2 regions of the Pseudoalteromonas sp. SS15 genome follow, and region 2 is predicted to be linked to the other one. Evidence: riboswitches for the same ligand, from Rfam matches in the RefSeq annotation. Region 2 holds a riboswitch; the other holds the start of a gene.

Region 1 (6,167 bases), on a different contig from region 2:
GGCTGGTGAATTTCATATGCTGCGCCACCCACATTTGGTGCTGGCCCACATCACAACACACCACGCCAGTATTCGGCATACGCTTACTGAGTTCATTTAATAGATAAGGCGCAAAGACTTTTTCGCCCGGGTAGTCATAACGCCAAGCATGCGTTTTTTTCATTTGAGAAGTGTGTGCTAACCACTGTGTATCTGTCACAAAGCATGCTAGATGAGGAATAGTGGCTTTAAGGTCGCCAATCATAGATGCCGCAGCAGGTTTGCGCTTGCCAACTTCTGCTGGGTCAATATCAAGATGGATTACTTTCGCCTTCGATGCAAACTTAGCCAAGTTACCTGTTACGCGGTCGTCAAAACGCGCGCCGATACAGACTAAAACATCACATTCTTGTACAGCGAGGTTGGCAGCTTGACCACCATGCATACCTAACATGCCTAAATCATATTCATAGTCAGGTAAAACACTGCCTAGCGCTTTTAATGTTGAAACAGCTGGCATGTGTGTTTTATTTAAAAATTGCATCAGCTCAGCTTGCGCGTTCGCGTTGTGCACACCACCACCCACATAAGCCACCGGTTTTTTCGCTTGTGCTAGCAGTTGCTCCGCTTTGACAACTTCGTTCATGTCGAGCTCGGGCGCTTCTTCTTCAAGCGCAAGCCAAGGGTGAAATGGCACTTGTGCTAGCTGAATGTCTTTTGGAATATCAACCAACACAGGGCCCGGACGACCTGATAACGCTAAATGCATGGCTTCTTGCAATACCTCAGCTAAGTCTTCAGCGCGCTCAACCATGTAACTGTGTTTTGTACATGACAAAGACATACCTAACACGTCAACTTCTTGGAATGCGTCAGAACCGATAGCCGCCGTAGGAACTTGCCCTGTGATGGCCAACACAGGCACTGAGTCCATCATGGCATCGGCAAGTGAGGTGATTAAGTTAGTTGCGCCTGGGCCCGACGTAGCAAAACATACCCCTAACTTGCCAGTACTGCGGGCATACCCTACTGCCGCAAATCCCGCACCTTGCTCATGACGAGTTAGGTAATGTTTGACAGGCGCGCCATACAACGCATCGTAGATTGGCATGATTGCCCCACCAGGGTAACCAAATACCTCTTTAACGCCATGTTTGGCTAGTAAATCTATTAGTAACTCTGCGCCTGTCATCTTCGTTCCTCATTCCCAATCTGACTGCTATTTAACTTAAATTCGACCCTAAAACGAAAAAGCCCCCCGGACTTTTCAGTGCGGGGGGCTTTTTGCTTAATACTTTTCTTTCAGCACTAACCAGCCCCCGCGGTAATAATAATCACCACGTTGATAATCACGACTAGTAGAGAATGTGCTGTTTTGAGCATTTAAAAATCACCTGAATTATTTACGGCAACGGTATACAATATTCATCGCGTTGCGTTCTTTTTCTATTAGTACCGCGAGTTGCCTATTAAGTCAACAGCAAACCCTATGTTATTTACAGATTTAAAGCATCGCCAGGTGCATTTAAAATCCAATAAAATTAAAAATAAGAAATAAATATCCAACCAACTTAAAATAACTCCGCCTTATTCAATACATACAAAATTTAACAACACATTTTTTGTTTATTCAAAAAATCACCAAATCTCCCTTTTTTATACAAACTTGTTATTATGTTGGGGAAATTTTTTTACAAGGGAATACTATGTTCAGCACTGTAAACCGCGTTTTTTTTACGCTGCTTTTAGCTTTTTTAATTGGCTTTTCTAGTCACTCCGTCGCACTTTCTCCGGCCCTGTTCAAGGTCGAAAAAGCGGGTGTCACATCTTATTTATTTGGCACGGTTCATGTTGGTGATAAAAGCATGGATGGTTTACCAAAGAAAATCACACAAGCGATTGAGCAAACTGATGAAGTTATCGTTGAAGTAAACGTTGAGGCACTCAACGCATTTGAAATACAAAAACGCTCCATTCCTTTTATGACTTTACCGCACGGTAGAACGTTAAAAGATGAAATAAGCACCGAGCACTTCGAAGCATTAAAGCAATATTTTGCAGCAAAACAGATCAATATTGCGCTTTTTGAAAACCTAGCACCTTGGGCTGTGATGGTCACTATGATGCAGATTGAGTATCAAAACCTGGGCTACCTAGAAGACTATGGGATCGACAAACAGGTCATTGCCCATGCTAAAAAGCACAATAAACCTATCGGCGAGTTAGAAACTTTAGAGCAACAACTTGAAATGCTGAGCTCACTAGGCGTAAAAAGCGACTTGATGATAAGCACTACGCTTGCGCAATTAAAAGATGTTGAACACTACTTTCTAGATTTGGTTAATGCCTGGAAAAAAGGCGATATGGACACCTTAAACAAGTATTACCAACTTAGCTTTGATGATTCAGACTATGGTAAGTTCAGTGAAGAGGTAATGCTGACTCAGCGTAATAATAATTGGGTTGAGCAATTAGCTCCAAGATTAACAAAAGAGTCGTTATTTATTGCTGTGGGTGCCCTTCACTTACCTGAAAAGCATGGCTTAATCACTCAATTAAAAGCACAAGGCTTTAATGTAACTCGCTTATAAATCAGCCAGTTAAAAAGCTACCGCTAAGGCAATCGCATTTCTTTTCGCTGTTGCCTTAAAAATTTTTTAAATTCTTTTAAACCTTTTTCAACCCACCTGTCGTCTAACTTATTAAACAACATCAATCAGGGTGACGACGATGAAAAAATTATTATTAGCTGCTTTAACCTCTGCTGTTATTTCTGCGCCAGTTTGGGCCGAAGATTCTAGAACAATTGAGCAATCATTTAATCTTGAAAACAGCACAGAATTAGAAATTGATTTTCCAGTCGGCAGCCTAGAAATGACGAGCTACGATGGCGATCAAATCCAAGTCACCATTCGTTTAGAGCCAAAAGATAATGATGGCTGGTTTACTGATAAAGTCGATTTAAGCACAGTACAGCTAAAATCTTCGCGTCAACGCCAAGAGTTATCACTGTCTATTGATGATGATAATTTAGAGCAAACTTGGGAGGTCAAAGTACCTAAAAGTATGCGTCTAGATGTTGAAGTCGGTGTCGGTAAAATTGAAATACAAGCACTTGAAAATACTGCGGATGTTGAAGTTGGTGTGGGCAAAGTGCGTATCGACACAGCCATTGATGACTTCAAACAAGTTAACCTTGAATCCGGTGTAGGTAAAACGAGTCTATCTGGCTTTGCGGGCAAAGCTCAATCTCATAAGAAAATGGTCAGCTCACAAACAGAATACTTCGGCTCTGGCCAATATAACTTAGAAGTTGAAGTGGGTGTAGGCAATATCAAAGTGCGCCACTAAGCCACGTCTCTTAAATTAACAAACTCCCTTTGCCCGGTCTTGCACCGGGCTTTTTGATCTCTTTTACACCCATGTTTATAACCTCAGGTTTTAAAGAGATGATTTTTTAATCCACTTTGCTTGACACCTAGACGGCTAAAATGTTTCAATGCCGCCTCACCCTATTTGAGCGCAGTGGAGCATTGTCTCGGCTGCCAGGGCTGGAAGAGGTGCGTTATTCAGGTAGCGCGGTTGAGGAGAGCAAACTCCATTGATGCCGTAGCGAGGGGAATTAACGCCGAGAAGCAAGCGTATTTGCTAGACGTTTACTTCGGGCGACTGGGCTGAATCCCAGCGACTGTCACCAATTGCGCAAGACGCAAGAATTTTGGTGGAGAGCTTCTGGTCTTAGAATAAATAAGGCCAGTTTGCCTTATCTTTTTTAAGTCCATTGCTCTTCGAATTTTAATTGTTCGAAGTGTGGACACCCTCCTTACTCCGAACATGATATAAGTTCGGTAGAGATGAAATCACAACACGATTTATCCAACTATCCGTTATGGACGGCTTTGGTTACGCCTTTTGACGCGCAAGACCAAGTTGATTTTGACACACTCACAGTACTCGTTCGCCAGCAAGAACAAGCTGGTAATGGCATCTTATTGCTTGGTAGCACAGGTGAAGGCTTAGCACTTACGCTGCCTGAACAACAAGCGATTGTTGAATTTGTTTGTAACTTGACCCCTAACGTACCCCTTATGGTTGCGGTAGGTGGTATCAACTTACAAGAACAATTAGCTTGGGTTGAGTTTTGCAATCAGCACCCTATTCACGCTTACCTACTTGGTTCACCGCTTTATGCCAAACCGGGTGTAATTGGTCAGACTCAGTGGTTTGATGCATTACTTAACGCCACTGACTTACCTTGTATGCTTTACAACGTACCGGGTCGCAGTGCCGTCGAAGTGTCACCACAAGTGCTCAAAAACCTCGCACACCACGACAACTTATGGGCGTTAAAAGAAGCCAGCGGTGACATCAGTAAGTTTGAGCAATTCCGTGAAGCTGCCCCTGAGCTGGCCATTTACAGTGGCGACGATGGGTTGATCCCTTACTTTGCTCAGGCAGGCGCAAAAGGCCTAGTTTCGGTTGCAGCCAATGCCTGGCCAGCGCAAACCGCTGAATTCGTGCGCCGCTCTTTAGCAGGTACTTATCCGAACTTATTCACCACTTGGACGCAAGCCGTAAATAGCTTGTTTAGTGTCGCCAACCCAATTCCTGTCAAAGTGCTCATGCACCAACAAGGAACTCTGGCAACACCGAATCTTCGTCCTCCTCTTACGCACCTAGAACTGCAATGTAATGCAGCGATTGAGCGTGCAAACGACACAATTTTATCTTGGAATTAAGGCAGTAAAACATGAGCTGGTTAGAACTATTAAACAATTTAGAAAACGGTAGCGTACGTGCGGCAACTCAAGACGAGCAAGGCAACTGGCACGCCAACGTAGAAGTAAAACAAGGCATTTTAGAAGCATTCAGAAACGGCACGAACGTTGAATTCCCAGGTGGCTTTGTAGATAAAGATAACTTAGCACCACAAGGTTTCAATGCAGAACAAAACGTACGTATGGTACCAGGTGGCTCAAGTGTGCGTCGCGGCGCCTATGTGGCATCTGGCACAATCATTATGCCACCAGCGTATGTAAACATCGGTGCATTCATCGATGAAGGTACTATGGTAGACAGCCATGCGCTAGTTGGCTCATGCGCACAAGTAGGTAAAAACGTGCACCTAAGTGCAGCTGTGCAACTAGGCGGTGTATTAGAGCCTGTTGGCGCCAGCCCAGTGGTTATCGAAGATGATGCGTTCATCGGTGCTGGCTGTGTGATCGTTGAAGGTGTAGTTGTTAAGAAAGGGGCTGTACTTGCACCAGGTGTCCGTTTATCTGCAACCATTCCTGTTTATGACTGTGTGAACGAGCGCGTATTAGAAAAAGGCGAGCCAATTCCTGAGAATGCGATTGTTATTCCGGGTTCTCGTCCATCTTCAAGTGCATGGGGCCGCGAGCAGGGCTTAAGCATGTCATGTGCGTTAATTGTTAAATACCGCGATGAGCAAAGCGATGCGTCTTTAATCCTTGAAGAGGTATTACGCTAATGAGCTTTTTGAGCACACAGCTACGTCAGCATATCACTGCGATCAGTGAGCAGAACGACACACCGTTTTTTGTCTATGACCTAGATGCGTTATACGCGCATTTAAAACCACTGACAGTGCAATCTGTGGTGAAGTTATGGTATGCCGTTAAAGCCAACCCTCTTTCTAAGGTGATCCAAACCTTAGATAAAGCGGGCTTTGACTTTGACGTAGCAAGCAGTGGCGAACTTGACCAAGTATTGCGTCAAGGCGTGGCTGCTAACCGTGTGCTCAACACCGGACCTGCTAAATCTAAAAAGCAGCTCCAACACTTTTTGTCACAAGGTGTGCGCACCTTTGTGGCAGAAAGTTTGAATCAAGTGGCTTGGTTAAACCAAGCTGCGACAGAACATCAGGTGCAGTTGCGCATTCTACTGCGTGTGCAATTGCGCTGGCCCGATGGCGAAAAGAACCCGCTTGGTGGTGACAGCTTAACGCCATTTGGTTTAGGGCTTGAAGAGTGGCAACAGCTGAGCATTCAAGACTACCCTGCGCTTAATTTCGTTGGCCTGCATATTTTCCAATGGGGCAATATGCTCAGCACCGAAAAACTCGCTGAACTTTGGTCACAAATGGTCGCGCCACTGACCAATTTAGCTGAGCAACTTGGCTTTACATGTCAAATTTTAGATTTAGGCGGCGGTTTAGGTATTCCTTA
Region 2 (6,167 bases):
ACCCCTAATGAAAGTGAGAAGAAAGCTTGACCCATAGCAGCAATAACCAAATCAGGATCTGTTACTTTTGAAAAATCTGGTACTAAATAAGCCTTAAAGCCTTCTATAGCACCGTCAAGCGTTGCCATATAGCCGATTAAACCTACAAGTAATAACAATAATAAAGGCATTAATCTTCTAGACCATGCCTCTATACCAGACTTAACACCTTGCAAAATGATACTGGCAGTAAGCAACAACATAAGCGGGGTGAAAATGAAATTCCGCAATGTTGAATCACCTTTTAAGAATGTTGCGAATTCATCTAGTTCTAATAGCCTTGCAAGTGGCTCAAGTGAAAAGGCCAGCATCCAACCAGCAACGATCGAATAAAAACTTAACATCACAATGGCACCACATAGGCCTACATAACCTGCTGTAGCGCCCACTTTAGGGTTGCTATCCTGCCATGCTTGTTTAAGTGCTTTAACTGGATTAGATTGTGCTTGGTGACCTATATACAACTCAGTGTACAAAGCTGGTAATGCCAAGAGAAATATAACCACAAAGTACACTAATAAGAATGCACCACCACCATGGTTTGCAGCTTGGGTGGGAAAGCCCCAAATATTTCCAAGCCCTACAGCAGCACCAGCTGCTGCCAAAACAAAGCCTAAGCGACTTTGAAAGCCATCACGCAATTGAGCCATTTATACATCTATATGTTTATTATTGTTAAGTGACGATTATACGCAACTTAGCTGATTTTGCTAATAGACTGCGTTTAATTACTACAAGCTATTAGTAATAAGGCTAAATAAATTTGCATAGTGAAGAAAATCTTCTGTAATCTGATTTTCGCCAGATCCACTCACAAGGAATTCGCAATGTTATTACCAAAATTAGGGCATAGACTCGCTTTACTTTCTTTACTCCCCGCTTTTGTGCCGGGCGCAATGTCGGTATTCGGTTATTTCATCACTCTAATTGGGCTAATTGTTTGCGTGAGTTACAGTCAAAGTGCGCCAATGTGCTTTTTGCTCGCAAGCAACCTTTCTGTAGTTAATGTATTTATAGTCAACGATACGTTACGTTTCATTGAGAATGAATCATCAATTACATTAATCGAGCAATGTATAGCAATCTCTATAGTATTTGTGATAATTGGCTATGGCATGTATAAACAAAAAATCGGTCAAAGTTGAACAGAATGACCGATCATAATGCTTTTAAATTGTAAGCAGGTTATCAGCAAGCTTCTAAAAGTTGCGCATGAATTGATTGAACAACCTTATCTGATTCACTTTGCTCAACTAAGAAACACAAATTGTGTTTACTAGCGCCATGGCAAATTAATCGAATATTGAAGTCTTTAAGTACATTCATAAAATTCACTTCGTGTTGACGAAGCTGGATCTCAGAACCTATCAGGGCAACCAATGTCAGATTTGTTTCTACAGTTACATGACAGAATTCACTCAGCTCTTCTAAACACGCTTGATCAAGTTCAGGTCTAGATGAACTCAATGCATTATCAAGTGTGATGGCAACACTGATCTCAGAAGTGGTTACCAAATCTACCGAGATATTATATTTACTTAAAATAGTAAAAATTCGCGCTAAAAAACCACTTGCTAATAACATTTCTGGGCTCTTTAATGTTAAAAGAATCTGATTCTTACGTTGTGTAACAGCTCTGATCCCAGCTTTTGATTCAGTTTCTTTTTCAATCCAAGTACCGCCAGCTTGAGGTTCGCGGCTAGAACCAACAAAGACTGCAATACCACTGCGACTAGCTGGTAAAATGGTTGCTGGGTGTAATACCTTTGCACCAAAAGTGGCCATCTCAGCCGCTTCATCAAAGCTCAATCGTGCAATCGGTGACGCTTTTTTACATAAACGAGGATCTGTGCTGAATATGCCTACAACATCAGTCCATATCTGTACACTTTGTGCACCTATCGCTTCAGCCAGTAACGCAGCACTATAATCTGAACCACCTCGACCTAGCGTTGTTGTCTGACCATACGTATCACTGCCAATAAAACCTTGGGTGACTAGCACTTTGTCTGCAAGTTGTGGCATTAAATGCTGCTCTGCTGCGTTTGCAGTTGCACTCACGTCAGGCGTTGCTTTACCAAATTGGTTATCAGTTTTAAGTACTTGGCGTACATCAAACCTGTCAGCAGCAACACCTAGGTTACGTAACACTTGAGTAAATAAAAAAGATGATAAGCGCTCACCAAAACTAAGCATTTCATCACACTGCTGTGCGCTTAACGCAGGGAGTTCAGCCAGTTGCTCAAACTCGATAATTGTTTGAGAAAAGCCGGTTGCTAAGTCTGCATCTAGTGTCAGTTTTTCTAAAATGGCGTCCTGGATATCAAGTACAGCTTTAACAAGGGTTTTACGCTCTGCTAAATCAGCTTTTTGCTGAGTTAATGTCACTAGGTGATTAGTAACACCAGCACTGGCACTCACTACTACAATACGTACTTGATTATCATCATGAATAATTTGTGCACAGCGATGCATTGCTTCAAAATTGGCGACACTTGTACCACCAAACTTAGCAACTGTGAACTGGGAAGTCATTTTATCTCCTTTATGAACACTGTGTGTTCAACATCAATAAGGAGAACTCGGCAAGAATATACGGATAGATTTGATATGCTCATTGCCAGAAGCTCTCCACCATAAATCGGTGACAGTTCCGAGGATTCAGCCTCGTAAACCGAAAAATAGCAGCGACGTACTGATATTCTTCTCGGCGAACACTTCCCTCACTGACTGTCATCGGTATACGTCACCTCAAACCAGCTACCTAAGTTTCGCGCCTCTTCTGTTTATTTTGCGTAATCTAAGCTGAACTTAGGCAAAATAAAACCCGCGCAAAAGCAAGTTTGTGCGGGTTTTTAAAAAGTAACTTTTAGACGTCTAGGTGTCAAGTACTGTTTTAACAAATTTGTACTTAACGCTTCTAAATCATCATGCCTGCGTAATAAGCACCTACATACCCTACTGAATAAGCTATAAGTAGATAAAAGAACATACGTAAGTAGCTCACAAATGTCAGTGCTTTAACCTTGTTCATCGCAATTATACCCGCAGCAGAGCCGATTATTAGCATTGAACCACCAACACCCGTTGCATAGGTAAACATTAGCCACTGCTGTGTAGACATAGTGATATCGGCTTTTAAAAGCGCCGCAGTTAAAGGCACGTTATCTACTGCTGCAGACATAATACCAACAATGTAATTCGCATACTCGGGTTTTAGATAGTCATACAACTGAGTGAATTTAACCAAGAAACCCACTTCTTTCAATGCGCCAACGACCAGTAAGATACCGACGAAGAAAAGTAACGTGTCGTATTCTATCTCGCGAATGTAGTCGATAATTTTGCGGTTTACGTCTTTTTTACGCATTAAGAACTGAGCAACTAAGAACATCAGTGACAAACCAAATAACATGGTTAACAAAGGTGGAACTTGATACTCAACACTCAAGAATAAAGTAGAAAATACCGTTAATGCAAAAATACACGCTATTGTCACATCCGTTTTCTCAATGCGACGTGTTTGTTCTTTTTCAAACACAATCGTTTCATTCATACCAAATGACAGCAATGTAGCCAACACTATTACACTCACAATAGCTGGAGCTACAAGCAATAATAAGTCTGGAATGGTTACTTTATCGGCAAGAAATATCATAAGTGTTGTCACATCGCCTGTGATCAATGATACTCCCCCTGAGTTGACACTAAATATGATTAAAGTTGCATATTTAATAAGCTTCTTAGGGTCTAATTTCAACGACATAACAACAGCTAATGAAATAAGCGTTGCTGTAATATTGTCTGAAATTGACGAAAATACAAAAGCGGCAATGCCCACCAGGAACATGAGTTTACGTTCACTGATTTGTGATGGCATGACACGGTGCACGATATTTTGTATAAAGCCTTTAGAGTTTAGATAAGCGACGAAAGTCATGGTGGCCATTAAAAATAGCCACAAGGTTGCTATCTCTAATATGTTGTGGTTTAGCTCATGTTGTACATTTTCTGGGCTTTGACCATGTATCGGAGAGATAAAGGCGATAATCCAACATAAAGTACCAAAAAAAAGTGTAGTTTTGGCCTTGTTTACATGGATTATATCCTCTATAACGATGAGCACAAAAGCTATCGCTATCAGTGTTAGGATTATAGTAGTAACCATAATGCGTAAACAACCTGTGTTTAAAAATTAACAAAAATGGTGGGGTAACGTAAGTCGGCGCAGATTCTAGCATTTCAGGTACATGTAAGCTATCAATATAAGTATAAAATACGGTCTTTTTTCACAAAAAAGACACAAAGTGGAAAAATATGATCCCAGCGAAGAAAGTTTTAAATACGCTCACTGAACACTGGTCAGTCATTGAGCTTTTGTTTAAACGTTTCAAAATGACTGACTTCAGCATCAAAGACGTTCAAAACATCATAAAAAACAAAAATCCTCATTGGAAAAGTGACAAAATATTCAAGGAAACTAATAAATTATTAAATCAGGAAATAATCATACCACTGGCAAAATCGTCACAATTAGAAATCAACAGAGCGATTGCTGAGTTCATCAGTTTCTTATTACAAGAAGAGGACTTAGGCCTTGCTGCAGAAATAACGGTTTTAGTCACAGATCTTGAACGACTCGGTAACCGCCTAGCACAATCGGGGGAAGATGGAGACTTTACTGAGTTACGTCGCTTTAGCCGCATTATGGACGAGCGAGTGCGTAAAATCGTCAAGCTGTTTAATCACAATGAAAACGCTATCTTTAACATTGTGGAGCAAGCAAAGTCTGATACTAGCCATGTTTCACTCCAAAAGCGTTATAAAGCCGTGATAGAGGCATTCGACGAGTATATTGAGCCCATGCTGGAAATGGTCGATATACGAGGTGACTTTCACCGCTGCTTTAGCCGCATAGAAATGCAAATTAGTGCTCAGATAGAACACATTGAACTCTTTGGCCGTGGCAGTGTTGATAAGCGTATGCTAGAGCAACTTCGTACTCGAATTCTTGATATGCATCTAGTTGGTCGAGAAAGTCTGCGTAAAAGTGCTGATATGCTGATGCCATTGCGAGAAGAACTAAGACGTAACAACCTGATTACGCGACAAGCATCTAAAGTACTAGGTCTTATTCGTAAAAACGGCGTTGATCGTACATTAAGTGCCGTACAGCCTGAGTTTGTCTCTGATATTCAACGCTTTTCATTAGGCCAACAACGCCACATGGTCGCCTACATGGCAAGCCTAGTAGAGTTTGAGCATGACGAATACGAACTTCCCGATCAAAACGATGTGCCAGCCTATCAGAGCCCAAATATTCCAGATTACAACAATGTAAGAACAACTTTCTCAAAAACAGGCAAAAAACGAACGGCGATTTTAGGTTTCTTATCTGAACAGTACCCAGATCTCGAAGCCGATGAAATGCTGTTTTTATATCAAAAGTTAATCAACGATACAGATCTCGAATTACAACAGGACGAACAACGCACAAGCGTGTCTATTTCGGGACAGACATTCAAACTGTATCCATTTAATGCCGCCAACAAGCAAGAACAAAAGAATGACAAACATTAATTTAACTGATTTATCAGAATTACAAACCATCAATAAAAAATTGGTTAGCGGGTATCACATCAGTGAACAAGACACCACCTTATGGCAGCAACTAGACCAAAACATTGATGCTTACCAAGCCTTATTTACTGCGCTAGGTCACGATCTTATTCATGATGCCCGAGGTTTTTATTATTTAGGTAGTGATGAGAGCACCCCAAACATGGGTAAAATTTCTCGTGCCATTGCATTAACTATTTATATTCTTATTGAGCATTATGCGAACCAAGGAAAAGATCCCCTTCGTGCCCTATTTGATAACATCGCCGATTTAGAGCTGATGCAGACACTGGTACAAATGAATAAACACCTATTTGACCAGCTCGAAATTTTTTCAGGCTCAGAGCTTCGTAAAGACGTGTATTTACGCATGGTGCGCTTAGGGCTGGCTAAAGAAGTTGAGCAAGGCTTTGTATTACTCGCACCAGTATATAGGTATATAGACGCATTAATGGAAGTAAATGACAACAACTTTGACGAACTCGAGGAAGAAGTATGAGTAAGTTATA

What was found. Region 2 has a riboswitch for lysine ahead of lysC (lysine-sensitive aspartokinase 3). Riboswitches for the same ligand answer to the same signal wherever they lie in the genome.
Region 1: it holds a riboswitch for lysine, as region 2 does, so the genes downstream of both, dapA (4-hydroxy-tetrahydrodipicolinate synthase) here and lysC (lysine-sensitive aspartokinase 3) in region 2, are expected to answer to the same signal.

What each region holds. Positions count from the first base shown of each region.
Region 1 covers NZ_JBMMUD010000007.1:50,167-56,333, forward strand. The annotation lists gene ilvG (acetolactate synthase 2 catalytic subunit) at 1-1,171, opposite strand, end outside; gene AAEU28_RS15055 (TraB/GumN family protein) at 1,686-2,570, shown strand; gene AAEU28_RS15060 (hypothetical protein) at 2,710-3,330, shown strand; lysine riboswitch at 3,527-3,719, shown strand; gene dapA (4-hydroxy-tetrahydrodipicolinate synthase) at 3,834-4,718, shown strand; gene AAEU28_RS15070 (2,3,4,5-tetrahydropyridine-2,6-dicarboxylate N-succinyltransferase) at 4,730-5,470, shown strand; gene AAEU28_RS15075 (PLP-dependent decarboxylase) at 5,470-6,167, shown strand, end outside.
Region 2 covers NZ_JBMMUD010000001.1:53,682-59,848, reverse strand. The annotation lists gene AAEU28_RS00275 (sodium-dependent transporter) at 1-689, opposite strand, end outside; gene AAEU28_RS00270 (hypothetical protein) at 867-1,184, shown strand; gene lysC (lysine-sensitive aspartokinase 3) at 1,228-2,574, opposite strand; lysine riboswitch at 2,656-2,829, opposite strand; gene nhaD (sodium:proton antiporter NhaD) at 2,960-4,207, opposite strand; gene AAEU28_RS00255 (hypothetical protein) at 4,357-5,619, shown strand; gene AAEU28_RS00250 (condensin complex protein MksE) at 5,606-6,157, shown strand; gene AAEU28_RS00245 (ATPase) at 6,154-6,167, shown strand, end outside.